DNA from 3 places in the Cellvibrio sp. GW822-FHT04B05 genome. Region 1 is predicted to be linked to each of the others. Evidence: predicted binding sites of a transcription regulator. Region 1 holds the regulator's gene; each other region holds the start of a gene.
What was found. The regulator LexA, encoded in region 1, represses DNA repair genes until DNA is damaged. The targets are predictions, from matches to a motif close to ACTGTNTNTANANACAGT.
Positions count from the first base shown of each region.

Region 2: a site for LexA is predicted at 3,713-3,730, ahead of AC1RJL_RS13395 (YebG family protein). Genes of this name have one in related genera too.
Region 3: a site for LexA is predicted at 5,717-5,734, ahead of AC1RJL_RS10620 (PA0069 family radical SAM protein). Genes of this name have one in related genera too.

Region 1 is NZ_JBXAMU010000005.1:63,870-74,151, reverse strand. It holds gene AC1RJL_RS16125 (methyl-accepting chemotaxis protein) at 1-987, shown strand, start outside; gene bioA (adenosylmethionine--8-amino-7-oxononanoate transaminase) at 1,091-2,395, shown strand; gene AC1RJL_RS16115 (sigma-54-dependent transcriptional regulator) at 2,541-4,001, opposite strand; gene fliS (flagellar export chaperone FliS) at 4,253-4,660, opposite strand; gene AC1RJL_RS16105 (hypothetical protein) at 4,822-5,100, opposite strand; gene fliS (flagellar export chaperone FliS) at 5,112-5,498, opposite strand; gene lexA (transcriptional repressor LexA) at 5,924-6,526, shown strand; gene AC1RJL_RS16090 (cell division inhibitor SulA) at 6,519-6,929, shown strand; gene AC1RJL_RS16085 (hypothetical protein) at 7,068-7,334, opposite strand; gene AC1RJL_RS16080 (hypothetical protein) at 7,408-8,814, opposite strand; gene fadA (acetyl-CoA C-acyltransferase FadA) at 8,967-10,145, opposite strand; gene fadB (fatty acid oxidation complex subunit alpha FadB) at 10,158-10,282, opposite strand, start outside.
Region 2 is NZ_JBXAMU010000004.1:39,138-49,419, forward strand. It holds gene ribF (bifunctional riboflavin kinase/FAD synthetase) at 1-352, opposite strand, end outside; gene murJ (murein biosynthesis integral membrane protein MurJ) at 413-2,017, opposite strand; gene AC1RJL_RS13385 (MliC family protein) at 2,106-2,672, shown strand; gene AC1RJL_RS13390 (DUF481 domain-containing protein) at 2,642-3,640, shown strand; gene AC1RJL_RS13395 (YebG family protein) at 3,753-4,055, shown strand; gene AC1RJL_RS13400 (substrate-binding periplasmic protein) at 4,445-5,329, shown strand; gene AC1RJL_RS13405 (hypothetical protein) at 5,393-5,692, opposite strand; gene AC1RJL_RS13410 (hypothetical protein) at 5,694-5,978, opposite strand; gene AC1RJL_RS13415 (glycerophosphodiester phosphodiesterase family protein) at 6,059-7,315, shown strand; gene AC1RJL_RS13420 (class I SAM-dependent methyltransferase) at 7,383-8,612, opposite strand; gene AC1RJL_RS13425 (DUF1731 domain-containing protein) at 8,616-8,714, opposite strand; gene AC1RJL_RS13430 (CsbD family protein) at 8,959-9,126, opposite strand; gene AC1RJL_RS13435 (GbsR/MarR family transcriptional regulator) at 9,432-10,001, shown strand; gene AC1RJL_RS13440 (cytochrome ubiquinol oxidase subunit I) at 10,106-10,282, shown strand, end outside.
Region 3 is NZ_JBXAMU010000003.1:139,064-149,345, reverse strand. It holds gene AC1RJL_RS10645 (hypothetical protein) at 1-901, shown strand, start outside; gene AC1RJL_RS10640 (helix-turn-helix domain-containing protein) at 946-2,124, shown strand; gene lpxL (LpxL/LpxP family Kdo(2)-lipid IV(A) lauroyl/palmitoleoyl acyltransferase) at 2,231-3,187, shown strand; gene AC1RJL_RS10630 (family 16 glycosylhydrolase) at 3,211-4,239, opposite strand; gene AC1RJL_RS10625 (family 16 glycosylhydrolase) at 4,340-5,503, opposite strand; gene AC1RJL_RS10620 (PA0069 family radical SAM protein) at 5,750-6,898, shown strand; gene AC1RJL_RS10615 (2OG-Fe(II) oxygenase) at 6,940-7,551, opposite strand; gene AC1RJL_RS10610 (hypothetical protein) at 7,719-8,723, opposite strand; gene AC1RJL_RS10605 (LysR family transcriptional regulator) at 9,108-10,040, shown strand.

The DNA.
Region 1 (10,282 bases):
TTGCAGCAAGGCCGTATCTCACAGGCTTTGCAGGAGGCCCGCTCCACCATAAACGATCCCTTTGCCGCTTACATTTATACTGGCCGTTGCGATGCGCTGGGTGAAATTGAATTTGCCCAGCATGCAATAAAAGCACGGCTGCGCACGGCACTGGGCCGCTTCGGCGAATCGGCGAAAGAACTGCAGCAAAAAGCGGGCGAGGCCCATCATCACGCGCGTAAAACCTATGAAGGCATGAGTGCCCAACAACATGAAACTGCCGGTGTTGCGACCGCAATGCAACAAATGGCGTTGGCAGTGCAGGAAGTAGCAGGCGGTGCAAATAAAACCTCCATTGCTACCGGAGCCGCTATTGACGAGGTAGATAAGGGCAACAAGGTGATTGAAGGCGCGCGTACCGCTATCGATGATTTATCGCAAACCGTCGGTAACCTCGGCAGTGTGCTCAACAAACTGAGTGAGGACAGCAGCAAAATTGCCAATGTAGTCGATGTAATTCGCGGTATTGCCGAGCAAACCAACCTACTCGCGCTCAACGCCGCAATTGAAGCTGCACGTGCAGGAGAACAAGGGCGCGGCTTTGCGGTTGTAGCTGACGAAGTGCGCTCACTGGCGCAACGGACACAAGAATCTACTGGCGATATCCAACACATTATCGGCAACCTCGGCAAAGCCACTCAAGATGCCAGTATCAATATGAAAAATTGTCTGGATATGGCTGATCGCAGCGTGCACGAAATGAGTAATGTTCGCTCGGCTCTCGATGCAATTTCCCACTCGGTCAATACCATTGACCAAATGTCACACCAGATTGCGACAGCCGCTGAAGAACAATCCTCAATGGCACTGGAGATTGAACGCAACACCCAGTCAATCGCTCACATTTCGGACCAAACCCAAAACGAAATCCGCGTAGCGGATGGCTTGAATAGTGAAATGGATAACCTCTCGCAAAAACAATTGGATTTGATCGTCAGATTTAATTAATACCCCCGCCTGCCTGGCGAAATTGATTCTGATTTTTGCAGTAAATTTCGTTAAGCTTGGGCAATGCATGTAATTAAATTTGTACGAATGATGTGGAATTACCATGATATACACTCAAGAAATTGCCAATCATGATTTATTGCGCCTGGATCGCGCCCATGTGTGGCATCCCTATACCTCGTTCACACAACCCGGAATGGTCACACCGGTAAGTCACGCGCAAGGTGTAGAACTGCATCTAACTGACGGTCGCATCTTGATTGATGGTATGTCCTCCTGGTGGAGTACACTGCACGGCTACAATCATCCGGTTTTAAATCAGGCGGTGATTGATCAAGTAGGAAAAATGGCCCATGTGATGTTCGCCGGCATCACCCATGAACCCGCAGTCAAACTCGCCACCACGCTCGCCAAAATTACACCGGAAGGATTGAACAAGGTATTTTTTTCCGATTCCGGTTCAGTCGCTGTAGAAGTCGCGCTCAAAATGGCCATTCAATTTTGGCACTCGCAAGGCCAGGCACAACGCACTATGTTTTTAACCTTGAAGCGTGGCTATCATGGCGATACGTTTGGTGCTATGTCAGTCTGCGATCCGCATTCCGGTATGCATCATCTGTTTCATCACGCCCTGTCCCACCATTTATTTGCAGAAGCACCACCCTGCGCTTTTGATGAGCTATTTCAAGAATCACACATCGCCAAGTTTGCCCAACTCATTCAACAGCATCGCCAGAAAATCGCGGCGGTTATTCTTGAACCTATTGTTCAAGGTGCAGGTGGAATGCGTTTTTATTCGCCGGATTATTTGCGTCGCGTACGGGAGCTTTGCGATAAAAATGAAATTTTATTAATTGTCGATGAGATAGCCACAGGCTTTGGCCGCACCGGTAAATTGTTTGCCTGTGAGCACGCCGGCATAAGCCCGGATATTTTATGTATCGGCAAAGCCCTGACCGCAGGCTACATAACGCTCGCGGCAACACTTTGCAATGATAAAGTAAGTAATGGTATTTGCACCGGTGAGAACGGCATTTTTATGCATGGCCCCACCTATATGGCCAACCCACTCGCTTGCGCTGTGGCAAATGCCAGTATTGATTTGCTGCTTCATTCCGACTGGCAAAATACTGTTGTCAATATCGGTCAACAAATGCGCGAAGAACTGGCGCCCTGCAAAGATTTTTCTTTTGTCACTGACGTTCGTGTACTGGGGGCAATCGGTGTTGTCGAATTGGAAAACACTATCAACGTTAGCAAGTTGATGCCGCAGTTTATAGAAAATGGTGTATGGGTTCGTCCCTTTGGCAACATCATTTACTTGATGCCACCCTTTATCATCACCAAAGAACAATTGAGCAAATTAACGTCTGCAGTGTTAAAAGTCGTCGCTACGCTTGCAAAATAATTTTCAGTATTACTATTACGTTCAATAGTAATACACAGTTACATAAAAAAATCCCCGCGATAAACTGCACCTTATCCTGTCGGACATATGTCCAACTTTTGGGTGCAGTTTATCGCGGGGATTTTTTATGTGGATAATTTAAAGACTAGCGTTGCATATCGTACTTACGCATTTTTTCCACCAGTGTAGTACGACGAACGCAGAGCTTATCTGCTGCACGCGCGACGACACCACCGCAATCATTCAGCGCTTGCTGGATAAGGCTCATTTCCAAATTGGTAATGTACTCACGCAAATCGATACCCTGCTCCGGCAACAACGGTGTGTCGTTCATGCTCACGTAACCTGTACTACCCGAACCAGCAATGCCATTGGCTTTAGCTGGAGCGTGCACAAAATCTTCATCAGTTACATCAACGTGGCGATACTTGGATGGCAAATCTTGCACGCCAATCACCCCGAAGGGATGCATAATCGCCATGCGCTCTACAAGATTGGCAAGCTCGCGCACATTACCGCTCCACTCATGTTGGCAGAGTGACATAATAGCCGCTGAATTAAAACGAATAGAACCGCGCTGCTCGCTTTCCATACGCGAGACCAATTCATTCATCAGCAAAGGAATGTCTTCCGAGCGTTCTTTTAACGATGGCAATTCAATCGGAAATACATTCAGGCGATAAAACAAATCTTCGCGGAATGTATTTTCAAGAATCATTTGTTCGAGATTGCGATGGGTTGCCGCAATGATGCGTACATCAACAGGCTGCGTCTTATTACTGCCCACACGCTCAAAGCAACGTTCCTGCAGCACACGCAGAATTTTGACCTGCATATTCAGTGGCATATCGCCGATTTCGTCCAAAAATAACGTACCGCCTTCCGCGAGTTCAAAACGCCCGGCGCGTGAATTAATTGCGCCGGTAAAAGCACCTTTCTCATGGCCGAATAACTCGCTTTCCAATAATTCCGCCGGGATTGCCCCGCAATTAACCGGGACAAATGGTTTGTCACGACGCGGCGAATTGTAATGCAGATTACGCGCAACCACTTCTTTACCAGTACCCGACTCTCCGGTAATCAGGACTGATACATCTTTATCAGCCACCTGCGCCATCATCTCGCGCACGTTTTGGATTTCCCGGCTGGTGCCGACAAGGCTGCGGAACAAATGCACGGGGCGACGCTGTGGCTGGCGCTTGCTGGTGGATTGCGCTTCACGGTACAACTGCGCGCGGTGGAGCGTATCAACAAGCTTGTTGTAGGTAGGAGGCAAAGAGAGTGTTGCAATAACCATGTAGCGGTAGAGGTCATCCAAACTTTCATCCGCGCTCTGGTTTTCATCGCCGATCAGTACAATTGCCAACTCGTCATTCCAGGAACGGATTTCTTTCAGCAGATGCGTGAGTGATTGGCCACTGTCACGATAATCACCGATAAAAATAGCGACATAATCTTCACCATTATTTTCTTCAGCGACAGTCGCCTGCCAGGTTTCGCTGGCTGACGTAAGCGTTGTTTCACTGAGAAAATCCAGCAGGATTTTTAAATCGTGTCTGCGTGACTGATTATCGTCAATAACAAGAACTTTATTGTTGCGCCACATACCCCAAGACCTTTTTCATTCCATGCCAAAACCTTGAAAACGCATAAGAAATATTCTTTCAAGGCGGTGAGATGACTTATTGGAGTAAGTAATAGACGAGGCTGGGTTCTTAGTCAAATTTATGGCGAAATGTTTTTGGCGCTTTAGCATTAATTAATCAACTCGAATAATTAATCGCCAAAAGAATGTCTTAACTTTACATTCAGAATAAAAATCGCGCTCACAATATTTTTCGGGAATTTGACAATATTTTACGACTGCTCTGAAGATACTTGCGGGGCTATCTCATCCCATCCCGACTTAACCGTCTTCAGCAATTGAATTGCTTCATTTACTTTTTCTGGATCGCTGTGTCTGGATGCATCAAGCAGTAGCAGGTTGATATATTCATAGAGCTGATCAAGACGCTCTGACAATTCGCCAGCTCCCATATCCAACGAACTGCGTAGACCACCGACAATACTGATGGCCTTGCCCAACAATTCACCTTTAGCCGCAGCATCGCCGCGCTCAATAGCACCTTGAGCTGCCGCCAAGCGACCTAATGCACCTTCAAACAATAATTGAATTAAACGATGCGGTGAAGCATGGCTGACTTCTGACTCAATACCCAACTGGCGATATTGTTTCAGCGCTTCTTGTGGATTGTAGTTAGACACGGACTATCCCCTGCTAGCAGTTATGTTTACTAAGGCTAGCAGGGCTAAGTCGTTTTTGCGAGTTTTGCTATAAGAGAGTTGTTTTAGAAACCTTATGAAGTAGTATCCGTTAACACTTTTTTTCACAAGTCCCCTGCCAAATAAGCCATAAACACTCAATATCAGGTCGCCTGAAGAAAGGTTACCTCACGCTGGCATTGTGCGATCAAGCCCGCATACACACCTTTTAATTCACTCAAGGCGCAGACCAGGGTGGACTTATCATCGCGATTTGCAGTGATTACCTTATCGATTAACAGCACGCAAATACGATCAAGGTGGCGGACGCGTTCCCAGTCTTCCACATGCAGCGCCTTGCTCAACTCACGCTGCAAATTGCGCATTGCCATTACACCAGCCTCGCCACGATAGTCGGGTGCTGGTACCAGATAAATTGCCATGATAACCCTCTCTACACCTGATTGCCGATTGCATCCCAAGCGGTTTTTATCTCGCCTAGCAAGCGCCCGCATTCGTCAAGATAGTCTGGATTATTCTCGTAGTTGGCTTGAGTCAAACGACGAATGATGTAGTCATAAAGCCCATCAAGATTGGCTGCGAGCGCGCCACCTTCATTGTCATTCAAACTGCCTTGCAATCCGCCGACAATAGCGACCGCTTTGCTAATCAATTCCCCTTTGCGGGCGATTTGGTTTTGCGCCATGGCGCCTTTAGCTTGGGCAATACGCTCCAATGCACCTTCAAACAACATTTGAATTAAACGATGAGGTGACGCAGTTTCAACACCAGAGTGAACTTTTACGCTGGAATAATTTTGTACGGCAGAATAAGCATTCATAAATCACCACAAATTGTTTGAATTTTGCATTGCTGTTGACGGCTCATACTGAATAATCAGTGACCGTATAAGCTAACGGCATAAACCCAAAAACCTTTAACCAGAATCCGGCAATAATGCAAAAAACTATCCTTATAACCGACACCTCAACAGGCATAGGGTTTTATATTGCTCATGGATTAAAAACTGCAAGTTACAGAATCATCGCCTCTTGCCGGACAACAGCAGATATTTGCGTTTGCAAAATGAGGGACTGGAATGCATGACGGATTGACCTTATGGATTCGGACTCAATCCAATGCGGTATTGCAGGGCATCTACTATGGCAGGGTGAAATAACCACCAGATTGAAAAACTATTGCACAACCCGAATTACTGTATATAATCACAACCACTGTACAAATAAACAGATTCAGGAGTGCATCATGTCTGACTTAACGCCGCGCCAGGAACAGGTACTACAACTTATTCGCCAGTATGCGGAAGAAACCGGTTATCCGCCGACGCGTGCTGAGATCGCCCGCATTCTCGGCTTTAAGTCAGCCAATGCCGCCGAAGAACATATCAAAGCACTTGCACGTAAAGGGGCCATCGAAATTATTCCGGGTGCTTCTCGCGGAATAAAACTGCCCGATGTGCAATCAGGTATTCCTATTATCGGTCGCGTTGCCGCTGGCAATCCGATACTCGCGCAAGAGCATATTGAAGACTACTGCAACATTCCCCAAAGCTTTTTCTCTCCCAGTGCCGATTTTTTCCTGCGTGTACACGGTATGAGCATGAAAGATGCGGGCATTCTTGATGGTGACTTACTGGCAGTTCATAAAACTGACCAGGTTAGAAACGGACAAATTGTTGTTGCACGTATAGGCGAAGAAGTAACCGTAAAACGCTTCAAGCGAGTCAGCAACAAACCACAAGTTGAACTCTGGCCGGAAAATCCCGAGTTCGATGTGATTCAGGTTGATATGCGTGATCAGGAATTCAGTATTGAAGGTCTTAGTGTAGGAGTGATTCGTCGTGACTAATCTTGCCCGTGTAATACCGCCAACCAGTACAGCCCGCCAGCAACCTGCGAGCGGCGTAACCGAGCTGGTACTAACCAGTGATTCACCCGAACAAGTCGCATTGCTTTTGCCTATGATTGCCTTCCTCAGCAATGCATGTAGCGATCGCTGGATTACCTGGATAGCACCACACAATATCAGCCGTGAGCTACTTGAATCCTACGGCGTTAATACGCGTTATATTCGGGTAATTCACTGCCAAAATCCGCAAACATTGCTGTGGATTACCTGGGAAGCATTGTCGGCTGGCAATAGCCATACAGTGATATCAAGCCCTGGAAAATTGACCGATAAAGAACTAGCTCAACTTGAACTGGCAGCCAAGACCGGTTCTTGCCAAGGATTATTGTTGCGGGTTCGCTGAGTGTTTTTAGTTACAGGATTTTTGCAGGACAAGCTTGCTTGGAGGATCGGAATAATGCAGGGAGGCAAAGAAAGCGTTTGTAGGTTTTTTGTAGATTCAAAGAATCAATTGTGTTATGAAGCGGTATACCCTTTCCTATTAGTGCAGCATCAACTTCTCAGTATCACTTAACTCCTCTACCAAATCGTCCAACATGGCTTCTGCCTGTTGGTCCGCAATATCACCTGCAGCTTCCATTCCTGCCTCAATCATTGCTTTAGCGACCAGAAACTTTTCTTCCCCCAGGAAAGCCAGCGATTCTTGTGAAAAACGGATTGTCACCAGAGGCTCATTGCTTTCATCGTCAGCACGCGCCAACGCAACGTCGCCATTCAACAGCTCAATAATTTCATAGAAAGATGACATAGGTACCTCAGTGTGAAACGGACGCGTATTCTAACACCCAATTAATCTAAAACCTATTTGCTACACTCCGGGATTAATGCGGTGAAGCAATAAGAAAGATACAGGAATCTGAGCCGTAGACTAACCATCCCTGCTCTGTTCGCGGTATAAATAACGCTTGCCCAGCCTGGTATCCACCAGCAGTGCCAACGCCATGTAAATCCAGATGTCCTTGTACCACTATCACAATTGCGTACTCATCACTGGTTAATAGATAGTCACCATCCAACTGAATGCGCTGAACTTCAAAGTCATCAAAATTGACTATACGCTCTACCCTCATCTGCTCTGTTACATCCAGAGTCTCGGATGGTTGAAGCATGGAAAAGCCCATATCAACCAGTTCAAGCGCATCCTCAGTATCCCAATGTTCCTGGGTCAAAACCTTCTGGGCAAAGCTTAGAATTTTCCGCTCATAAACGGGAGTCTGGAACTCGACTACCCTAACCCCATGTTGTAATGCGTGGGGCACTAATTTGGGAACGGTCACAACATCACCGACAACCAGAGGATATTTCGCAATAAAGCTATCCATTGCTCCACGTAACACCCCCTCTTTGCAAAATAGTTCTTTATTTTCAATAGATTGTGATAACCCGTTAATCCAACTTATTAATTGAGCAGTCCCTACCGCTTCATTGGGATCAAGTCCTGCATCGATTTTTTTGTCATCCAGCTTTTTATCCAGCGCACGCCGTACCTGCTCATATTCTTTAACCGCTGACAGGTAAGCCTGCCTGAACTCTTTATCGTTGTTGAAAAGCTGACGCTTTGCTCCAGAGAAGCCCAATTGGATAGCACCAACCCCTTCGGGCCATGCCTGTTGGTTGATATGGGTTACAACATAGACTTCTTGCTTTTCCTGATGTAGCTCGAAGTACAGATCGCCATAAATTTCATCGGCTAGAGGATCAAGCACCTTAAGTAAAATTAGCTGATGACTATCTTTTAATCCGAGTCGGCGAGGCATTAGTTCCAATAGCCAAGGTAAAGGTATATTACCTGCATCACCAACCACCTCAGCCTGACCGCGGCTTTCAATTCCCGTGTACCAAATCTCTTGCCCCCACGGCTTCGGAATATAAATAGGTGCGAGCAACCATGGTTCTGACATTACCAACCAAGGTAGCGAGTGAGCCTGTGAATATCTTTTAAGTGCACCGTCAGTATTTGTAAGTGATTGTATCTGCGCCAATAGTTCAGGTGTGCAAATGGCAATACAACCTTCAATCACCGGTGCAGAATTATGATCAAGACGTAACTGGATCAGCCCTAGCAAATCCAATGTGGGCTGCCTTGGGAAATAATATTGGGTATGGGTGAAATGAATAATGAGCTGTTGCTCCTGATAACCAGCATTTGTAGCAGCTCGTAAATGCTGTATTGATTGCTCAATTAGCAGCTCTGCGGTAGTGGTTTTGTCAGTGTAGTAATGGATCAATGCTTGTTTTCCGGCCTTTCAATATTAACGCGCAGTTTAACAGAGCCTCCCGGAGAAGTTGGTCGGGATTTTTTGCATGATTTTGTAACCCAAAAAAACAAAGGGCCAACCCAAGTTGACCCTTTATTGATTGAGTTGCATTGGAGCCTGGATTAATTCAAACGCTCCAATATCGTTGTAATACCCTGCCCCAGGCCAATACACATAGTGGACACACCCAAGCTCAAATCGCGGTCTTGCATCACCGTCAACAGTGAGCCGGTAATACGCGTCCCAGAACAACCAAATGGATGTCCAAGAGCGATAGCGCCGCCATGAACATTCACTTTATCGTTCATAACATCCAACAGCTTAAGGTCTTTCAATACCGGCAACGCCTGCGCAGCAAAGGCTTCATTGAGCTCCACCGCATCAATATCATCAATAGCCAGGTTGGCCGCCTTCAACGCCTTTTCCGTAGAAGGCACCGGGCCATACCCCATAATCGAAGGATCAACGCCCGCCAAGCCAAGAGAAACTACTTTGGCGATAGGTTTTAGTCCCAAGGATTTTGCGCGCTCGGCAGACATCACCAACATTACCGATGCACCATCACTTAGCTGCGATGAAGTACCTGCGGTTACCTGGCCATTTTTAGGATCAAACACCGGCGGCAATTTGGCCAGCGCTTCAACCGTCGTTTCCGGGCGAATGGTTTCATCCTGATCAACAGAGATCAAAAAACCGTCACTGTTATGTCCATCAACCGCAATGATCTCGCGCGCAAACTTACCTGATTCACGAGCCTTTGCAGCGAGCTGATGAGAACGAGCACCGAACTCATCCATCTGCTGGCGATTGATTCCATGGAGGAGTGCAAGGTACTCAGCAGTCATGCCCATATTACCCGCCGCCTTAGCGACAGATAAACCCAACAACGGGTTGATATTAATTGATTCATACATCGGCAAATGCCCCATATGCTCAACACCGCCAATCAGATAAACATCACCTTGCCCGGCACGAATATTCACCGTTGCTGTATGTAAGGCCGACATTGAGGAGCCACATAGGCGATTGATAGTTTGGGCGGGAATTGTATGAGGCAAACCCGCTAACAATAAAATATTGCGCGCTACATTAAACGCCTGCTCTTCACGCTGCATTACACAACCCCAGAGCAAATCATCAATGGTATTCGGATCAAGTTTTGGATTGCGCGCCAACAGGCCTTTGATAATCGCAGCTGAAATATCATCAGCACGCACATGGCGGAAGCAACCATTTTTAGAGCGCCCCATGGCGCTGCGGGCGTAATCAACTATAACGGCGTCGCGTGGTTGTAAGCTCATTCTTATGACTCCTTAGCCGTAAAATTTTTGGTTGTTAGCCACTTTGGCTTTGAGGCTTTCCGGCACTTGGTAAAGCGCGCCGAGGGCAGTGAATTTCGCGGCCATATCGCAAAAGGTTTGTGCGCCGATAAAATCAA
Region 2 (10,282 bases), on a different contig from region 1:
TGAACGCATCGGCCGACAAATTGCGCAGCTCATGGTTGAACTGCAGGCATAACACACGGTTCACGCCCGCAGCCAATAATGCCTGCACTTTTTCGCGCAGGCGCATCAGGCGCGCGGGGGCTTTGTCGCCGGAGAAAAACTCGTGCGGCTGGGGTTCAAACACTATCGCTACCGCAGGTAACTGATGCTGCTGTGCGACAGCGATCAACTGACGGAGAACAGCCTGGTGCCCAAGATGAGCACCATCAAACGAACCAATGGTGGCCACGCAGCCCTTATGCCATGCACGCAGGTTGTATAACCCGCGAATAAACGACCGCGTCTGCGAAGGTAGTGTTTCCGGCGCCTGCACTCGATATAACCCAAGATCGACCAAAAAAGAGGCGTGAAGTATACAGGATGAAAGCGGCTTTTAGTGCCCCTGATGATGCGCGCGGAAATCGCGCAAACGGACACCAACTGCCAGCAACATCAACACATAGATACTCAGCCCCGCCACGCAGACGATCGTCAAGCGGATAACTCTCTCGATAACCCCGTAATCATGCCAGTCACTCCAGAAGTACAGGAAGCCCAAAAGCGCGGCAACCAGCGCCAGATTGGCCGTGCCGTAACGCAGCCACAGGCTCGGCCAGTTGCTCGCCGGAATATAAATTTGCTGGCGACGCAGACCGCGATAAAGCAGATAAGCGTTGACGTAAGCGGCCAGCGCCGTGGTCAATGCCAGGCCGACATGCCCCAGCCCCCATAGCATCACCATCGGGATAACCACTATCGGCTTCATCACGATATTGGCGCCTATGGCGATAATCCCGATGCGCACCGGCGCTTTCATATCCTGCCGTGCAAAATAGCCCGGCACCAGGATTTTGATCAGCATAAAAGCGAATAATCCCAGCGCATAGCCTTTCAAGCTATAAGTAGACATAAGGATGTCAGACAACTTCATCTCGCCGTGATAGAAGAGCGTGAACAGGATAGGTTCCGCAAGGATCACCAGGGCGAGCGTGGCCGGCAACGCGATCAACACTACAAAGCGGATCGCCCAATCCAGCATCTGGCTAAATTTTTCGCCTGATTGCGCCGCACTCAAGCGCGACAGGCCCGGCATAATCACCGTCGCAATCGCCACACCAAAGACTCCCAGGGGCAGCTCCACCAAGCGATCGGAATAGAACAACCAGCTCACCGCGCCATCGCCTAACTGGGTGGCGATGATCGTATCCAGCAATAGATTGAGCTGGCTCACCGAAACCCCAAACAGCGCCGGTGTCATCAACACCAAAATACGCTTTACGCCGGGATGCGACCAATCCAGCTTTGGCGAGGGCAATAAATGGATTTGGCGCAAGAAAGGCAATTGGAACAGCAGCGAAAAAATACCGGCAACGACAATACTCCAAGCCAACGCGTGAGCGGGGCTGGGGAAAAAATCCGTTATCAACAGCGCGCCGGCGATCATAAAGACATTGAGGAAAACCGGGGTAATCGCGGGGATGGCAAAGCGGTCGTAACTATTGAGGATGGCACCGGCAAAACCGGTGAGGGAAATCAGCATCAAGTAGGGAAAGGTAATGCGTACCAGTTCGGTCAGCAAATCAAACTTGGCGGGATCGGATAAATAGCCAGGTGCGAAAACGATCGAAACACCCGCCGCGCCGATCACGCCCACAAGGGTCACCAATACCAGTATAGAGCCGAGGCAACCGGCGACTTTATCGACCAGCTCCTTTACTGCCGCGTGGGAACCCTTTTCGCGATACTCGGACAGCACCGGAATAAATGCCTGCGAAAAGGCACCTTCGGCAAACAAGCGACGGAAGAAATTAGGGATTTTCTGCGCGACACTGAAGGCATCCATCGCCCCACCCGCACCTAAAACGCTCGCCAGCACAATATCGCGGATCAAACCCAACACCCGCGAGGTCATAGTCATTGAGCCGGTAAGCAGACTGGAACGCAGCAGGCTTTTTGGCCGAGCCGGTTTTTCAGATGGAGAAGAAGGTAACTCAGACACGGATGGATCCTGCGCGGGCAAAAAGATGCGGCATTATCCACGGCTGATATACTCACATACAACACTTGTCCGCTATAAGGAGAATACCATGCACTTTAATTCACATTGGCGCCTCATCACCCTCGGCGGCTTAGCGGTTTTACTTACCGCTTGCGACCCTAAAACCCCCGAGCCGGTAAATGTCGTCAGCTCTACGCCTTCGGTTGATGCTGCAAGTTCCAGCAGTACCGCCATACCGGTGGTGCGACTGCATCCCACCTGGGACACCGATAATAACGGCGTGAACGATTGCGAAACGGACAACAGTTGCGACGACACGGTTGACTACACAAAATTGCGTCCGTTTACCAAAGTTAGCCCGCAGGCTTTGCATGACTACCATCAGGCAACCAGCAAAGTCGGCCCCATCACTTTTACCTGTAGCGATAACCCGCAATTACTGTTGATCGCCACTTTTTATGCAACTGAACCCGGCATCGTCGTACTGGAGCGCGATAATTCGGCGATTGAGTTGCAGTCGGTTCCCGCCGCCAGCGGCAGCAAATACGAAGGTGCGGGCACTTCATTCTGGGAACATCAAGGCGAAGCAAAAGTTATTCTCGGCGAAAATACCCCAGAGCTGGTGTGCAAAAAATCCGAAACGCCAACACCATAATCCGCAGTATCTGTCTGACCGGAATCTTCACCGCCTGTACAATTGCGCAGGCGGATGAAGTGCTATTGCGCAACGGTGACCGCATCAGCGGCAATATCACCGACGTTTCCGATAGCAAGCTGAAAATCAATACCACCTATGCGGGAACAATTTCGCTGGATAGCAACGCAATCCAAAGTTTTCATACCGATGCAAAACAACATTGGCAAATTAACCTGAAGCCACATTCAATACGCATCCAGCAGAGTGACAAACAAGGCTACGTAAAAGTCGATGGAAAAAATATTGCGATCCACGATCTGAAATTAACGCCGCCACAGGCGCACTGGAAAAAATCCGGCTTGCTGGAGACCACACTGGATGTCGATAACGATGAGCAACGCAAAGAAAAATTGCACATCAATACCGAACTAAGCCTGGAGTCCATGCGCTGGCGCCACAAACTTAAAGGTGAAGTAGACCGCGATAAGGAACACCACAAAGTCTCGGAGGACACCGAGGAATACAATTACACACTCGACTATTTATTTAATGAACACTGGCTGCTGCGTACCGACTCGACTTATCGCGAAGAGGGCGGTAATACGCACAACCGTTATTCTTATGTTGGTGTAGGACCAGGCTATCGCCTTTGGGGTGAAAGCGAGGACAAGCTGGATCTCATTATCGCCTACAACCATCTCTGGCTACGTAGCGGATCACTTGATACAGAAGTGGATGGCTGGGGCAGTAAACTCGACTATCAGCAATATTGGTTCGATCGTAAATTGGAGACGTTTGCCGACCTGCAAATATCCCATGTTTATCTGGATTATGTGGACTACATCGTCAATAGCAGTGCAGGTCTGCGCTATTACCTCACACACTATATTCATCTGTCGTTTAAATATAACTACGACAAAACCAAACATTCATTAGGCAGCATTAAAGACAGCAGCTATGTGCTGGGGGCAGGCGTGAATTTTTAACGGCTAATGATGTACCGACCTCTTATACCCCACCTTACAACACAACGGTTGACAAGTTTCTCACCGACCTATACTGTACATAAAAACAGTAACAACTTTGAGGATTTACACAATGGCAGTAATCGCCGTTTGGCTATGTGATCGGGATGGCAGTATGTTTGAAGATAAAAAAGTCGCAGAAGAGCACGATAAATACCTGGAGCTTGCCGCCAATATCACCCAACTAATTGAAGAAAATATTCCCGGTATTGATGAGCAGTACAGCGAAGCCATTGGTATTTTGCTTGCCCAGCGTCGTGAATTACTGGCTAAAGCCTGCAAGGGCAAGCCTGATGAATTATTACAGCCTTTTACCTATGAAAAGCCTGTAACCCTGAACAGTAAAACAGCCACCACCACGGACAAGGACAACTAGGTAGCGGCGATTGCTGTAAGCACCGGTTAGCCCACACTCGCCGGTGCCGTTAATGGCTGCCCACACGGCCATTAACAATACAAACAACTGAATCACCACTCAGCGGTTTGTACGTGTTTAGGTGCGTTGCGCGAATAACAGTAAGACTACTCCCCAGCAGTTTTTCTGGCATTTGGTGATGCACCTGCTTCCAATCACTTATCCCTCCCCTACTGTCAGCCACGGTAGGTGAAGGCGATAAGCTGCTTTCGCCACTGCACCTCTTCCTTATGGAACCTCAACGGGTGCAGTGGTTTTTTATCGCTCTTCGATATTAAAACTTCCATGCAATTGCACCAAAATAAACTAGGATTAGGGAATTCCACTAACGAGCAGAGGAAAATAAAATAATGGCTCAATTCGGTTGGCTCTTTCACTATCGCAAATGGCTCATCGCAAGTCTGTTCACCTACCTGTTTTCAACATCCCTTTACGTTCATGCAGAACCATTACGTTTAGTGCAGGGCAATAACGGCATTGAAACCTATTCCAAAGGCTTGTTGAAGCTTGCCCTGAGCAAAGTTCCCGGCAACTATGAGTGGCAGGAAGCCGTACCTAATGCGAGCGAAGAGCGCATGGTACAAATGCTGATTGATAATGAGCTGGATGTCGTCTGGTATGCATCAACCAAAAACCTTGAAGAGCGACTGCTTCCAATCCGCATTCCGATGTATCGCGGCCTGTTGGGGTATCGCGTATTGATGATCAGGAAGGGCACCCAGAATAAATTCGACAACATAAAAACCCTGGAGGATCTGCGCAAGGTTTCACTTGGCCAAGGGCGCTTCTGGGCCGATACCCACGTGTTGGAAGCCAATAAACTGAATGTAGTAAAGGTATTAAAGTACGAAGGGCTTTTTCACATGCTCGACGGTGGCCGTTTTGATGCCTATCCACGCGGCGTACATGAACCCTGGGGGGAAATGCAACGCTATCCCGATCTTGCCCTGGATGTGGAAAAAAATCTCCTTATTTCCTACACCAATCCTTTTTATTTTTTTGTGAGCAAAAACAAGCCGGAATTGGCCAAAAAGATTGAGCGAGGTTTACGCATTGCGATCGAAGATGGCAGCTTTAACGAATACTTTATGAATGATCCCACTGTTAAAGATGTAATCACCAAAGCCAATTTGAAAAACCGGACATTAATCCGCCTGGAAAATCCGGGACTTCCGGAAAAAACGCCGCTGGATGATAAATCACTCTGGTTCGATCCCTATTCATTTAATGAATAACACAATCATTTTTGCAGGGTATATTGCCCGAAAAAGAGAAGCCGGCAAACGCCGGCTTTTTTATTAACACTCAATCCCCAGTTCACGCAAAAGATCGTCGCGCAATTTCTGTAAATCCATCACCAGCAGTGCCAGTATGTAAGCCGCCTGAATACGCCCAGTCATCAGCGATTCTTTAATCTCTGGCCTGCCACTGTATTTACTGTATTGGAAGCCTACGCCCGATGTACACGCCGCCGCTTTAGCAATACAGGCAACTGGCAAGGTCAGATTACAGGTAACGGGCAAGCCACCGACCACCAGCAAATTGCTATCCTCGGTACGCGAACATGAGGCTTTTTCCGGATCAACCACCCATCGCATTTCAAAACTGTTGCAGATGACTAAAATAATAACTTGCGGCTGCTACAGACCTTTCAGTGATTTCACACAGCTGTTTCACCAATGCATCGGCAACCGGTTTTGCTTCACCAATTTGTGCTGGCAAGTAGTTGAGCGACAAGAGCATTAATAAATAAGTCAACATTTTTAAAACGACATACAATGAAGTCACACCAAACCTACCGTAAATCCGGAATCCTGGTATTTCATGACACTCCAACGAATGCGAAACAGGACACAAAACCACCACCCATCGCAGAGCTGTCATAAAATCAGCAAATTACCTTCATATTCGCTCGCTAGGGTTGTATCGCTATAGACCAATCCAACTTACAAAAGGAGGTTTCCATGTTGCGCACAATCCATTTACTGACCAGTGCTTTAGTGTTGATATTTGTTATTCCGTTTACCGCCTGCGCCCACGGCGACAGGGATGAGCAGTGGTACAAATATGATAATAAGAATCCAAGTATCCAGTTAGGGCCGCGCCCGTTTTATTTAATCAATGACATGGACGAAGGAGCGTTAAAAAAGAAATTGCAGAGCTGCATAAATGATCCAATTAAAAAAACCAATTTTTCAATTGGCCATCGCGGTGCACCGCTGCAATTTCCTGAACACACCAAAGAGTCTTATGAAGCCGCTGCTAAAATGGGCGCAGGTATTTTGGAATGCGATGTCACTTTCACTAAGGATAAACAACTCGTCTGTCGCCATTCGCAATGCGATCTGCACACTACGACTAATATTCTTACCTCATCCTTAGCAAGTAAATGCAGCCAGAATTTTTCCCCTTTTGATCCGGTGAGCGGTAAAGCGGCCAGTGCAAATTGCTGCACCAGCGATATCACACTCGCCGAATTTAAAACCCTGCAAGGAAAAATGGATGCATTTAATCCCAAGGCAACCACCGCTGCGGAATACTTACAAGGCACTCCTGCATGGCGCACCGACTTATACGCCGATAAAGGCACATTACTGACTCATGCCGAAAGTATTCAATTATTTAAAAAACTCGGCGTAAAAATGACTCCCGAACTTAAATCAGCCAGCGTGGCTATGCCTTTTAATGGCACTTATACGCAAGCCATGTATGCACAACAAATGATTGATGAATATCGCAAAGCAGGCGTTAAAGCACGCGATGTGTGGCCGCAATCATTTGATATCCAGGATGTGCGCTACTGGATCAGCAAAGAGCCTGAATTTGGCAAACAAGCCGTATTTTTGGATGATGCCAATAGCATCGCCGATTTACCAACTGCGGCTGATTTGCAAATGTACGCCGATGAAGGTTTCAGAATTGTCGCTCCACCGCTTTGGGCACTTGTTGCGCTGGACAAAAACAACAAAGTCATCGCATCAGATTATGCAGCCAATGCTAAAAAAGCCGGATTGAAAATAATTACCTGGTCATTCGAGCGCGCAGGTCCGTTAAAAAATGGTGGCGGTTGGTATTATCAAACCATCACTCCCGCGCTGAATAATGACGGTGACATGATGAATGTATTGCATGTGCTGGCGAAAGACGCCGGTGTGATTGGTGTATTTTCAGATTGGCCGGCAACCGTCAGCTATTACGCAAGTTGTATGAATTTGAAATAATCAAAACCAGTAAAATAAAAGCCCCGATTATTCGCACAACAGGGGCTTTTTTATTTATGCAAGAAAATTAAACCGGCGCTGCCTGCAACAGACTTTCTAGGCAATGCTCCTGAATCCCGTAAAATTCCTTGATTGCTGCGATTTGCTGTAAGACTTCAGTATTATCGCGCGGCTTTTTACGTTTTTGTGCGAGGATCATTTTATTTTTGCTGGTATGTTCGAGCGAGATAAATTCAAATACCTGTGTATCATAGCCATAGGCTTCCAGTAGCAATGCACGCAGGCCATCGGTAATCATCTCTGCTTCCTGGCCTAAATGAATGCCATGCTGCAATACCGGTGCAAGTAACGCAGGGCTTTTTAATTGTGGACGGATTTGTTTGTGGCAACAGGGTGAGCACATAATGATCTCTGCCCCGGTGCGAACTCCCATATTGAGTGCATAGTCAGTCGCGATATCGCATGCATGCAAGGCAATCATAATATTGATGCCCTGTGCAGAAAAATGTTGTACATCGCCCTGCTCGAATTTAATTCCCGCCAGTGATAATTTCTGCGCAGTCTGGTTACATAAATTAACCAATCCCTGCCGCAACTCCACCCCGGTCACCTGTGTTTTCACACCCAGGTTCATCGCTACATAATCATGCACCGCAAAGGTTAAATAGGCTTTACCTGAGCCAAAATCAGCAATATGCAACTCACTGCGTTGATCAAGCCCGGTGTGATGGATAGCCGCTGAGAGTACTTCGATAAATTTATTGATCTGTTTCCACTTACGCGACATAGCAGGGATAATTTGACCATTAGCATCAGTGATGCCCAGCTCACGCAAATAAGGTCGATTTTGTTCTATATAGCGCAGCTTATTGCGATTATGTACAAGCTCCGGCGATGCTGTTTGCTTTTCCGTTGCGCGCACTGGGTTCCTATTACGGTTTTTATTAATCAGTACTTTTCCCTTTTTACTAAAACTCAATTGAGTTTCCCACTCATCAGTAATCATATGGGCATTATAAAAATCACTTCCCAACCACTGTTGCAGTTGTGGTATAGCATTGTCAATTGCAAGATTTTTAGTCACGTGATTCGTACGATACTCATATAAAAACGACAGCAACGTTTGTTCTTTAATTTGCACCGGGCGAATCGTGACGCGGGTCAATTCAGTATCAGCGCCTTTATATTTAGATAACACCAAACGCTGCAGGAAATGTCCTGCAAATGCTTGCTGGCAATCAGTTAAGAAATTTTCTACATCTGGACTGGAACCATCATTAGCCATAACTGTACTCATTATTCATCCGCATATATCTGTCAGTGCGGACTTTGCATTCGGAAACTCAAAGGAAAACCCGGTATTCAGCAAATTATGCGGGATAACCCTCTGTCCTTCCAATAATAAATCCCAATGTCGGCATAAAAGTTAACTACAGAAATAGAAATTAACGTGCGGTCGTATAGTAGATTGAATAATTGATAGCACCGAATGGAAAGAGAAAATAGGGAAATAAGATTCAGATTTGAATTACAGAATAAGCAGATTTCATACGAGCGAAAGAATATAGAGCAGAAAGTTTAGCGGGATTAACGCAATCCATTGCGTCAGAATGTCCAGGTTTTCCTTCACTTTAAGCAGTGGGTTACTTGTGATTGTCTTTCAAATCACCAACCCCTTTTTGGACCTTACCTTCAACTTGTTTTGCGATGCCTTTAGCTTGGTGTTTTTCACTGCCAATAGCCTCGCCAGTTTTTTGCTGCACTTTACCGGCAGCCTGCTTCACTGAGCCTTTCACTTGATCTTTGTTCATGATGATTATCTCTCTATGAATTAAGTTCAATATGGGAGTTATCTATTGAGTCACAACAAATATTTCCCTCCAGCAAATACCGCGTCGAACCTAGCACATAACCTTCATATCAGATTGGAAACGGCATTCAACGAGTTCACAATAACCAGAAAAATGCCCTGCCTCGGTGCGCAAGCAAACATAAAATCACCTTTTTACATGCTCAAATAAACCGTGCCGCAATGCCTGACAAACAGGCAAATTGCTTGACGCAGATCAAATAATTCTGTAATTTCAGTAAATACTGAAAATTCAGGAAGTACAGCATGGCCGAAAAACTGACTCCAATGATCCAGTCTTGCGTCCTTCATTTCGGCGAAATGGGCAGTCGCTGGGGAATAAACCGCACAGTAGGGCAAATGTATGCCCTGCTGGTATTAAGCAAAGAACCGCTGTGCGCGGATGACATTACTGAGGCACTGGGCATATCGCGCTCCAACGTGAGCATGGGGCTTAAAGAGCTGATGTCCTGGGAACTGGTCAAGCTGCAGCATCGCCAAGGGGAACGCCGCGAGTTCTATTCGGCACCGGGCGATGTATGGGATATCGCCAAAATCCTAATTGAACAGCGCCGCAAACGGGAAATTGACCCCACGCTCTCTACTTTGCGCAACTTGCTGATTGAAACGCCGGCCAACGCCGACGAGGAATATGCGCAAGAACGGATGCGCGAAATGCACGAGCTGATTGAGATGATTACCCTGTGGACGCAGGAAATCCAGCGCCTCGATTCTGCCAATTTGGGCAAGCTGCTCAAACTCGGCAGCAGCATCGGCAAAGTACTGGATATGAAAGATCGATTGTTGGGTTCCGGTAAAAAAGAAACTACAAAGTAACCTATCCCAACATGACAATAGTGCAAACGCACTAAATTTCTACGGAGAACATCTCCGGCTGACGCTTATCAAAAGGATTGCTCCATTTTTATCGAGGTACTTTTATGCTCGAAACACTCATACTCTCCCGCATCCAGTTTGCTGCCAATATTTCCTTTCATATTTTATTTCCCTCTATTTCAATCGCACTTTGCTGGTTTTTATTTTATTTCAAAGTGCGTTACAACCGCAGCGGCGATGATGTCTGGATGCGTGCTTATCGTTTCTGGGTGAAAGTATTT
Region 3 (10,282 bases), on a different contig from region 1:
TGGCAAGCGCTATGCGCAATTAATTGCACACCAACATTGGCTTGAGCTAGCACCTGTGGATATCAGTTTGCCTATTCCGAACTTCGGATTGGTAATGAAGGCGCAGCGGCTCACATTTATGTACGAATTTGCCGCGTCAAAACCAGGTGAAACTACGCGCTTGACGGAGTTGCTCGATGCAGACCTGCGCTTCTGGAGAATGGTGTTGCGCGATACCGATATGTTAATCGCAAAAATGGTTGCAACAGCTGCAATCAAAAATAATTTTTTATGGACTAATCATTTTCTGCTATCACTTGACCAAAATGAACGCATTGCTGCAATCCCCGGAGTAATGAAGCAGATATTCACAGATGAAGAGCTGTCAATGAGGCGCTGCTTTACCGGAGAGTGGATTTTCACGTCCAAGGCTTATGATGAGACTGAGAAAATGAACCACAATAAGTTCCCGGAGAAGTTGGCCTATAATCTCTTATTCAAAAAACAGGACACGGTAAATAGATCGGCAACAACATTTAAAAAACTGATAGATGAACAGGATATTCCAATAGTTGAATTTGAAGCTGCATTCGCAGTGCAAAAAGAATCTAATCAGCAAAAGGATTCACAATATGGCTCGTTTGTCTACTACATCATGAATCCCTACAATCCTGTCGGAAAAATATTATTGGCGCTAGCTGTTCCCGCTTATGACAACTACGTAACACGCACCAAGGATCTGGAAGCATTCCGAAGCGGCTTGTTAGCAAGCATTGAATATATGGATAACGAACCTGATGCGAATACTACCTATACCAGCCCGTACAAGAGCAGGCCGTTTGTGATAAATCAGGAAGAGCGCTCAATAACGGTTAGTGGCCTCAGCAAAGGTACTTATGCGCAGCTGGTTTATTCTTATTAAATATGGATGTTCTTCACTACTACAACTGAAGCTAAATTATAAAAATGAAAATGCCTATATTTAATATCCACGACCTCATTCTTATTCTCACTGTAGCAGTGTGCGTGCTGCTGGTGATTTTCCAGTGGTTACTCTCCAAGCAAAAAGCCGTTGCATCGCAATTGTTATCGGGATTTTTTGTCTGCGTGGGGGCAAGTGCGCTATGCAATTTATTATTGTGGAATGACTATATAGGTTTGCATAGCGAGCTTTCGAAAATGGCGTTGTCACTGGGATTAGTGACAGCGGTAGCTGGCAAAAGCATTTTTCTATATTTATATGTGATAGCGATTACGCGAGCGAATTTTTCACTGCGGGCAAAAGATGCAGTGCATTTGTTGAATTTGGTTATAGTTGTTGGTTTTGTCACTTTTGGCAGCCTGGATAGCGATCGCTTGCGCTTTTTGGCGAACATACATACAGAAAATTCTATCCAACTTACCAATTATTTATGGCATTACCTGAAATTTCTACCAGTGGCGTATGCATTTGCGGCGGCGCTGGAAATTTATCGCTACAAACAACAATTGAAAGAATTTTATTCCAGTTTGAGTTTGCAAGGTCCTTATTGGTTGATGTTGTTAACACTGGGCTTTGCGTTCAACTGGCTTTGGTCGCTGATTGTACATTTGCTGGGGCAAACAGTTGGCATTAACGTCGCCGATATTTTTGGTATCGTTGATAATTACCTGACGTTCTTATTGGTCAATGCACTTTTCGTGTACAGTTTGTTATATGCGCACCAATTATTAGAGACGCAGGATAAACCGAAAGAAAAAGAGGCGATAGCCGCAACGGAAATATCACCCGATGCGATTGCGCGCATTCGCAATACCATGGAGAAACACCAGCTGTATCTAAAACAAAATTTGAATATCGAGGATTTTGCCAAGCAGGTGGGGATTCATTACCGCGAAGTGTCGAGCATTATCAACAAGCACTTTAATACAAATTTTTTTGAATTTGTAAACGAGTATCGGGTCAATAAAGCCAAGGTAATGTTGCTTGATCCGGCGTGCGCTGAGATGACGATTCTGGATATTTTGCTGGAGTCCGGATTTAACAGCAAATCTGCATTTCACCGTTTCTTTAAACGCTATACAGGTATGTCCGCAGCAGAATTCCGTAAGCAGAATGCGGCGGCCAGTGCGCAAAATAGCAGCCATGGCAAGAGTACTGACTAGCGACTGCGGTATTTGCCTATTTATGCGCGGGACGGAAGCGCGCTGGCTTGTTATAATCACCAACCGAGCATCGACACTTACTGTCCACAACGGAAGAGTATTCACGTTGGATAAATCAAAACTTCCCCAATTTCACCGCAGTTTTTTATTGCCCCGCTTTTGGTCTACCTGGCTGGCGCTGGGTTTTTTCTGGGTAATTGCACAGCTGCCCGTTGCCATTAATCAGGCAATCGGCCGCGGCTTGGGGCAGCTACTCTATTGGGTTGCCAAGTCGCGCAAGCACTATGCGGAAATTAATATCGCGCTCTGTTTTCCCGAATTGGATGCAGAGGCACAAGCAAAGATGGTGCACGGGGTGATTATATCTTGCGGACTCAGTATTGCTGAAACAGCGATGGGGCTCTGGGGCCAGCAAAACAAAATGCGCAATCGCTACAGCATTACCGGCCTTGAGCATATTGAAAAAGCACGCGCCGACGGCAAAGGGATTTTATTGTGTGGCAGCCATTTGACCACGATTGATATCAGCGGCCGCATCATGGCATATCACGTTGTTGCCGATGTGCTTTATCGCCCCGATCCTAATCCGTTAATGTCTTATGCGATTATGAAAGCGCGCAGCCGTGTGAACGACGGTGCTATTCATCGCAACGATACACGTCAGCTGATTAAAAATTTGCGCAAGGGAAATATTGTCTGGTATGCGCCGGATCAGGATTACGGTCGCGACCAAAGTATATTCGCGCCATTTTTTGGCGTGCAGGCCGCAACGGTAGTCGCCACCTCGCGCATTGCAAAAATTTCCCACTGCGCGGTGATTCCGTTTTTTTGTTTTCGCGAACCACATGGTCGCTACCGTTTGGAAATCCAGCCTGCGTTGGAAAATTTTCCCACCGACGATGATGTTGCTGATGCAACGCGCATTAATAAAATCCTTGAAGATGCAATACGCCAGGCGCCAGACCAATACCTCTGGGTACATCGCCGTTTCAAAACCCGTCCTATCGGCGAAGCAAGTTTTTATCCGCCCAAGAAAAAACGCCGCGCACGACCATCAGTGTGATGATTTGTGCGCGGCGCAAATAATTAACGCAGATGACGATTGCCCACGCTGCGTACAAATACCAACGCACCCAGCACCAATAACCATCCATAATGCAATGCACCGCCTCCACCACCGCCGGAATTACCGGTGGCTGCTTTTGAACTGGCAGCGGTTGAACTGACTGCTGTAACCGAACTTGCCGCTGTACTGGCCGCCGCACTTGAACCACCACTGCTCGCCAGGCTTGCTGCTGAGCTGGAAAGGCTAGCGGAACTTGCACTTGAGCTGCTCGGTTCATCGGCCGGTGGCGTGCCGCTAAAACCGGTGGCGTTTTCTTTGGTAAGCGCGAGAATCAAAATGCCGTCTTTCACCAGCGCATTTTCCGGGACAAAATCGACGCGGTTCATATCAAAAGTCCAGTTGGCCTTGCCCCAGCGGCTGGTATCTAAACTGTTAAAATCATCGCGCCAGCCACCTTCAAACGTTTTCGTCGTTGCGTTGTAAGCTTTGTATTCAAAATAATTTACGAATTGGTAAACCGGTAACACGGAATCGTCCCACGCGCCTACCCAAGGCACTGATTCAGATGACCAGATATTAAAGCGCAAACTTTGCGGGCTGGTAAGGCTTGTTATTGTACTGGTGCCGGTAATGCGTCGCACTTCGATGCCGTCCAGAAACCAGGCAACATAATCGGGCGTCCACTCCAAAACATAAGTGTGATAAGCATCGGCAAGTGATGCGTTCGCGGTGTGCGTTTCTTCGGTGTGGATAGTCGGGCGCGAGCTACCGAGAATAATATTGCTCTGCCATTGTGTTGCGTTATTTTTACCGAACACTTCGATATCAATTTCTTCCCAAAACGTATTACCGATTTCCGAACCGCTTTTGTAAGTAAAAAAAGTGGATAAAACACCGCTGGCATTGGCGACGCGCATGCGTATTTCGTAGCGGCCATAGAGATAGGTATTGTTGCTATAAATTTCTGCCCCCTTGTATGCCTTGGCATGGACAAATTGGGCAGCCAAACCCGTAGTGATCGCTAAAAACACATACAACAAACGACGCATAAGTTTTACCTCATTAACAAAAACAAAAATAATCAGAAAGTAAAAACGACAGAATAAAAACAGGGGCGGGAGTCACCCGCACCCCAAAGCGGAAACACTACTAGATTTTGGTCAGCTTGATCCAATCGATATTAAAGCCACCGTTGTTGGCATAAATCGCCAAACTTTGTGCACCGGCAGTCAAGTAAATATTGTGTGAAATCACCTGATAAGTTCCCCAGCCGCCGGTGTTAGGTATGCTGATGGTACCCAGGCCGACGCCGTTTTTATCCAGCGTAAATTGCGCCGTGTTCAACGCCGAGGCGACAAAATATTCCACTTTATAAGTACCGGTTTGCGGGATGTTCACATTGTTGTATTTGAACCATTCACCCGCATCGATATAACCCACAGTACCGCCTGCAACGGTCACACTGCCACCGACTTCGTTAAAGCTTTCCGCTTCGATAAATACACTTGGCGCAGGTGTTGAACCGCCATCAACAGGTGGTGTGCCGGTGTAACCCGTCTGGCCTTCACGCGTTAATGCGAGAATAAGGGTGCCGTTTTTAACTACCACGTTGTTGGGTTCGAAGTCAGCCAGGTTTTCCCCGAAGGTCCAGTTGGCTTTGCTCCAGCGATTGGTGTCGAAGCTGTTAAAGTCATCGCGCCAGCCGGTGCCGAAACTGTTGGTCGCTGCCACGTAAGGTTTGTATTCGATGTAATTCACGAACTGGTACACCGGCAGGATATTCGGATTCCATGCGCCCACCCATTCGGCGATATTCGCGGCCCAGAGATTAAAGCGTAGGTCTTGCGGGCTGGTCAAACCAGTGACAAATTGCCCACCGTTAATGCGGCGGACCTGATTGCCATCCACAAACCAGGCGATGTAGCTTGGCGTCCATTCGAGTACATAAGTGTGATAACCATCGCCTAATGAATAGGGCATAGTGTGCACACCTTCGGTTTTGGTGGTAGGGCGATTGGTACCGATAATGACATTACTCTGCCATTGGGTGGCGTTGTTCTTGCCGAATATCTCTATATCAATTTCCTCCCAGAAAACTCCCGGCTGTTCCGACCCATTCTTGTAGGTGAAGAAAGTGGATAGCACGCCGCTGCCTTTGGCGACCTGCATACGCATCTCGTAGCGACCGTATTTGTAGGTTTGCTTCGAATAGATTTCCGCCGCCTTGTACGGCTTGGCGATAGCGGGTGTGGTAAAACCGATCAGGGTGGCGAGCGCAAAGAGCACGCCGATAGCGCGATTGAGTTTGAACATAGCGGATACCTTTATCGTTATTAGACGCTTAATGTCTGTAGCAGACTGTTGTGGTGTGGCGGCTCAAGGCTGCCACCACTCCATAATCGACAAATTGCCAAACCCGGTCGCACCAGTTTGCGCACTAAACGCAAAATGGTGCAGGTTATATAAAATGGATCAAATCCGGTCTTGGTCAAAAGGCTTTCCTAACCACAGCCCTTAGTCTAGAATACTGTATTTACATACAGTACCGTGGTGCAATTCATGGCAGACGATGACTTCCTCGAAGACCCCGCTCCCTGGGTTGCCGCCAAGCCACAAGCGCTTAAGGGGCGTGGGGCGATAAGCAATATCGCCGGCCGTTTTGAGACGCAATTAATCGACACCGTGGACGATGGCTGGAAACCCTACGAGGATGACATGGATATTCATCCCGAATTGAAGACCTGTATCACGCCCGAGCTGGCCAAAACGATCCTGAGTCGCAACCAATCGCCGGATATCCCGTTCAGCGTATCAATTAACCCCTATCGGGGTTGTGAGCACGGCTGTGTGTATTGTTTTGCGCGGCCGACCCATGCCTATCTTGGGTTATCACCGGGGCTGGATTTTGAAACCCGCCTTTACGCCAAAACCAATGCAGCAGAATTATTGCGGCGCGAGCTGGCGCATAAAAATTATCAACCGAGCCCCATCGCCTTTGGGGTAAATACGGATGCTTATCAACCGTGCGAGCGCGAGTTAAAGATCACTCGCCAGTGCCTGGAAGTATTTTATGAATGCGATCATCCGGTGGGGATGATTACCAAATCAGCGCTGATCGAACGCGATATCGATTTATTGCAGGGGATGGCGCAAAAAAATCTCGCGGCAGCGGCGATCACTATCACAACCCTGGATCACCGCATTTCGCGCATTCTGGAACCGCGTGCGGCATCGCCAACGCGGCGTTTGCAGACGATCGAGCGTTTGGCAAAAGCGGGAATTCCGACCATGGTGAGCGTAGCGCCAATAATTCCGTTTATCACCGAGCAGGAAATTGAAAAAGTACTGAGCGCTGTTGCCGATGCCGGTGCAACAGCGGCAGGTTACACTGTGTTGCGTTTGCCGTGGGAAATCAATCCGCTCTTTCAGGAATGGCTGCAAACCCATTTCCCTGAACGCGCCGAACGGGTGATGAACCGCATCCGCGACATGCGTGGCGGAAAAGATTATGACGCTGATTTCGCCACCCGTATGCGCGGCCAAGGCTTATGGGCCGATATGATCCGCCAACGTTTTATAAAAGGGTTAAAGCGTTACGGCCTGGATAAAAGCCGTCGCTACGGCGAACTGGATTGCAGCCTGTTCCGCAAACCTTTGAGCATCCCGGCAGTGAAAAAACCGGACGGACAACTGGATATTTTTGGTTGAGATGACGGAGGACAATGTGCAGCTTTTGGTAGCCGGCAAGATCAGTCGTTAATCTTGATAAACGACGAAATAATATATTTATCGTTTGATTCAGGTACATGCCCACAGTGCATGTAATTCCAACCGGCAGGAAACATCATAAGGTAACCGGCTTTTGGCGCGATCTTGATGTGCTGGTGGAAAAATTCTGTCTCGCCCCCTCGCTCCACATCATTCAAATACAACACCATGGCTGCAACGCGACTGCGCGCATTGCGCCCTAACGAATCTGCATGCCAGCGGAAATAACCCTGATTTTTTGGATACATCTGAATTTTGTATCCCGTCACCTGTAGAGGGAATGATGTTAATACCGGGCTGCGTGACAAATAGTCCGCCATGCACGCCTGGATTTGCGGATGGATTTTCTGGAAAAGATCTTGCCATTTACCTTCGTTCGTTATTTCCAGGTCCCAGGAATTTTTGGTTTCTTCCTGATGGTTAACCCCATCAGAGCGGCCGATTTTTCCGCGCCACTTGCTGCTGTCCTGATCGAACAAATCAATGACTACTTTACATAAGTCTGCATCAAGACCACGGTAAACAACGATAAATTCCTGATCGTGTATCACTTCAGGTGAAGGGCTATCAGCGGTATTTCGGGAGGTTTCCATTATTAAAAATAAGTCGCTGGCGAATGATTGGGGCAGATTAAGATAGCGGTTGGCATCTGTCTATTAAAGTGTTCTTCGCCGAGACGGCTAATTGCAAAATAAAGACAGATGGCGACTTTTTTGATTGCTCCAGCCATCTATTGGATATTTTTGGTTGATCGAGCTAATCAATCAGGCAATAACTGTGAAGCCAATTGCTCTTCCTGTGTTACCGAACCCGGCGCAGGTGTTAGCAACAGAACCAATGCCATTGCGATAATCGGTACATGGCCGAGCAATTCCTCCGGCCCCAATACAAATCCTGTCAATGTGAAAATAATCGCAATCAATAGCGATGCAATTCGCGGTGCAATATTGGTCACCAGCAATAAACCAAAACACAACTCGGCCATGCCTGCACCGAAAACAAAATGGGTGTCGGTAAAACTGTGCCAGCCAAAATAATGTGGAAAATTAAACATCGGATAATCTTGCAAAAACGCCAAACCAAAACCCGGATGCAATAACTTATCGTGGAAGGTGAGAATAATTAATTGGATTCCCAAACCCAATTGCAAAATGACCAATGCAAAAGAGCGATGCTCCATGCGCAACCATTTTATTTTCAAATTACCATCGGCATAACCCGGGCTGGTAAAGAAAAGAGCGATGCTCAAAGCAATTAATTCCGACGCGTAATCGATAGCATTGGTAACAGGAAAAAAGGCAAACAAGGATAATGAAAAAACAAACAGCGCAATTGCAAACAGTTTTACGCTCACAATCAGGAGTAAAATCAGCAACGCCTGAATGAGTACATATTTAAAAATACTGCCGTCTGCAACAAAATTGGGCGCAATAAAATGTCCTTGCACCAAATTAGCAAGAAATAATAGACCCAATGAAAACTTTAATAGTGCATTAATGTAATGCGATGGGTTTTTCATCCAGTGTTTATTGATGGGCGCATATAAACAGCAATGAATGCGCGCGTTATATTTGGCTTGCCACTGCATCAGGCTGGCGCCTGCAATAAATAAAAATGCACCCAGCAAGATAAATGCAAAAAGACTATCAAAAACGTAACCTGCTTCAGTAAATGCGTGATTTTCTTCCACAAACCATTTAACGTGTGCATTAGCACCAGCAGGAAAAATACCGGCTATAAGCAATAAAAGTCGTTGGTATTGCATCACAATGCTCCCATTTATTTGTTATTCAATAGCAAGGAGCAGATACTATTCGCTGAAATAGAGTTTGATGAGTAAAATAATCGGGACATTAAGTTGCAGCTTTAACACGAAAGCTGACTGTCAATTAAAGAAAAGCTGTGTTAAATAAGCCGTGACCAAAAGGCTAATCATAAATCGGTCGAACAATTAAAAATAAAAATGGAATTAAGCAACCCAAGTCACCACTAACACCAACGCACCATTCTCTGGAAACAGGATTTATTGGCTCGACTATTTACGTGTCATTAATACCAACCTAAGGCTTTTCCTCAGCAAGCAGCGGGTTCTACAGGACTCAGTAGAGCAGTACTTTTATTTTCTGCGTCAACTTTTGTTGAGGGGTTTATGGCATCCAGCGTTAATTTAAACGACATCTATGTTTTTCATGCAGTGTCTGAACTGAGCAGCATCACTGCAGCGAGCAAGCAGTTAAATAGCAGCAAACAAACCATCAGCCGCAAACTAGCGCAATTGGAAGCCGCGCTAGGGGTAACCCTTATTTCGCGCAACAGCCGCCATTTCCAACTGACCAGTGCGGGGCAAACCTACTACCAAAATTGCTGCCAGATTATCCAGCAAATCGAATTGGCCAATGCCCAGGTTCAAGAGCATCAAACGGTGATGGAAGGCCATATTAAAATAAGCTTGCCCCACGAGTGCAACAGCAAAGCCCTATGCAATTACTTTATGACGTTTATGGAAATGCATCCGGCCATCAAGCTGGATATCAGCCTGTGTGATCGCAGCAGTTTTGCGGCAGGCGATGGTTTTGATTTGGCGTTTCGCTTGGGGGAGTTGGAAGATTCATCGCTGGTCGCACGGCGCTTGGGTGAAATTAATTACGGGCTGGTTGCCAGCCCTTGCTATCTGAAAAAAATCAGCCCGCCGCAAACTGCTGATGACCTGCAACATCACACTTACATTATGGTCAGTAAAAGTTTGGCCAATACCGGACGCGATTGGCCTTTGCAACAATGCCGGCAATTGGTGGTAAATGAATTTATCCTTGCCAAACAATTTTCCTGCCAGGGTTTCGGGCTGGTGCATTTACCTTTATTTATGTGCTGCGATGAATTGCAATCCGGCGAGCTGTCAACATTGCCACTCGCAGAATGCATGGAAACCAAAACCCTCAGCCTGGTATTCCAGAAAGATAAATACATGCCAGGTTATGTGCGCCGGTTTATTGATTACCTGGTAGACACTTGCCGTGACCGCGAGCTGTGGTTGGTGGATCACAACCAATATCTTTATCAAGCACCGCATTCCAAGCGCTGAATCCCAGCGCTAATCCTCTCTACTGATAATTACCCGAGCAGCATTATCTTAACCATTACCAGAATGCAGTAACGGCCTGTAATACAAGCTGGCGCAACACACGCCATGATCTTTAATTAACGTTCTCGTCACACCGAGCGTTTTTCAGTGCTGATGCATTGGGGGTTTTCTTTTTCAATAAAGAAATAAAAGAAATTTAAAAATGCCAGTGCTTGGGACTGCTTTGTGCCCAAAGCGGATAT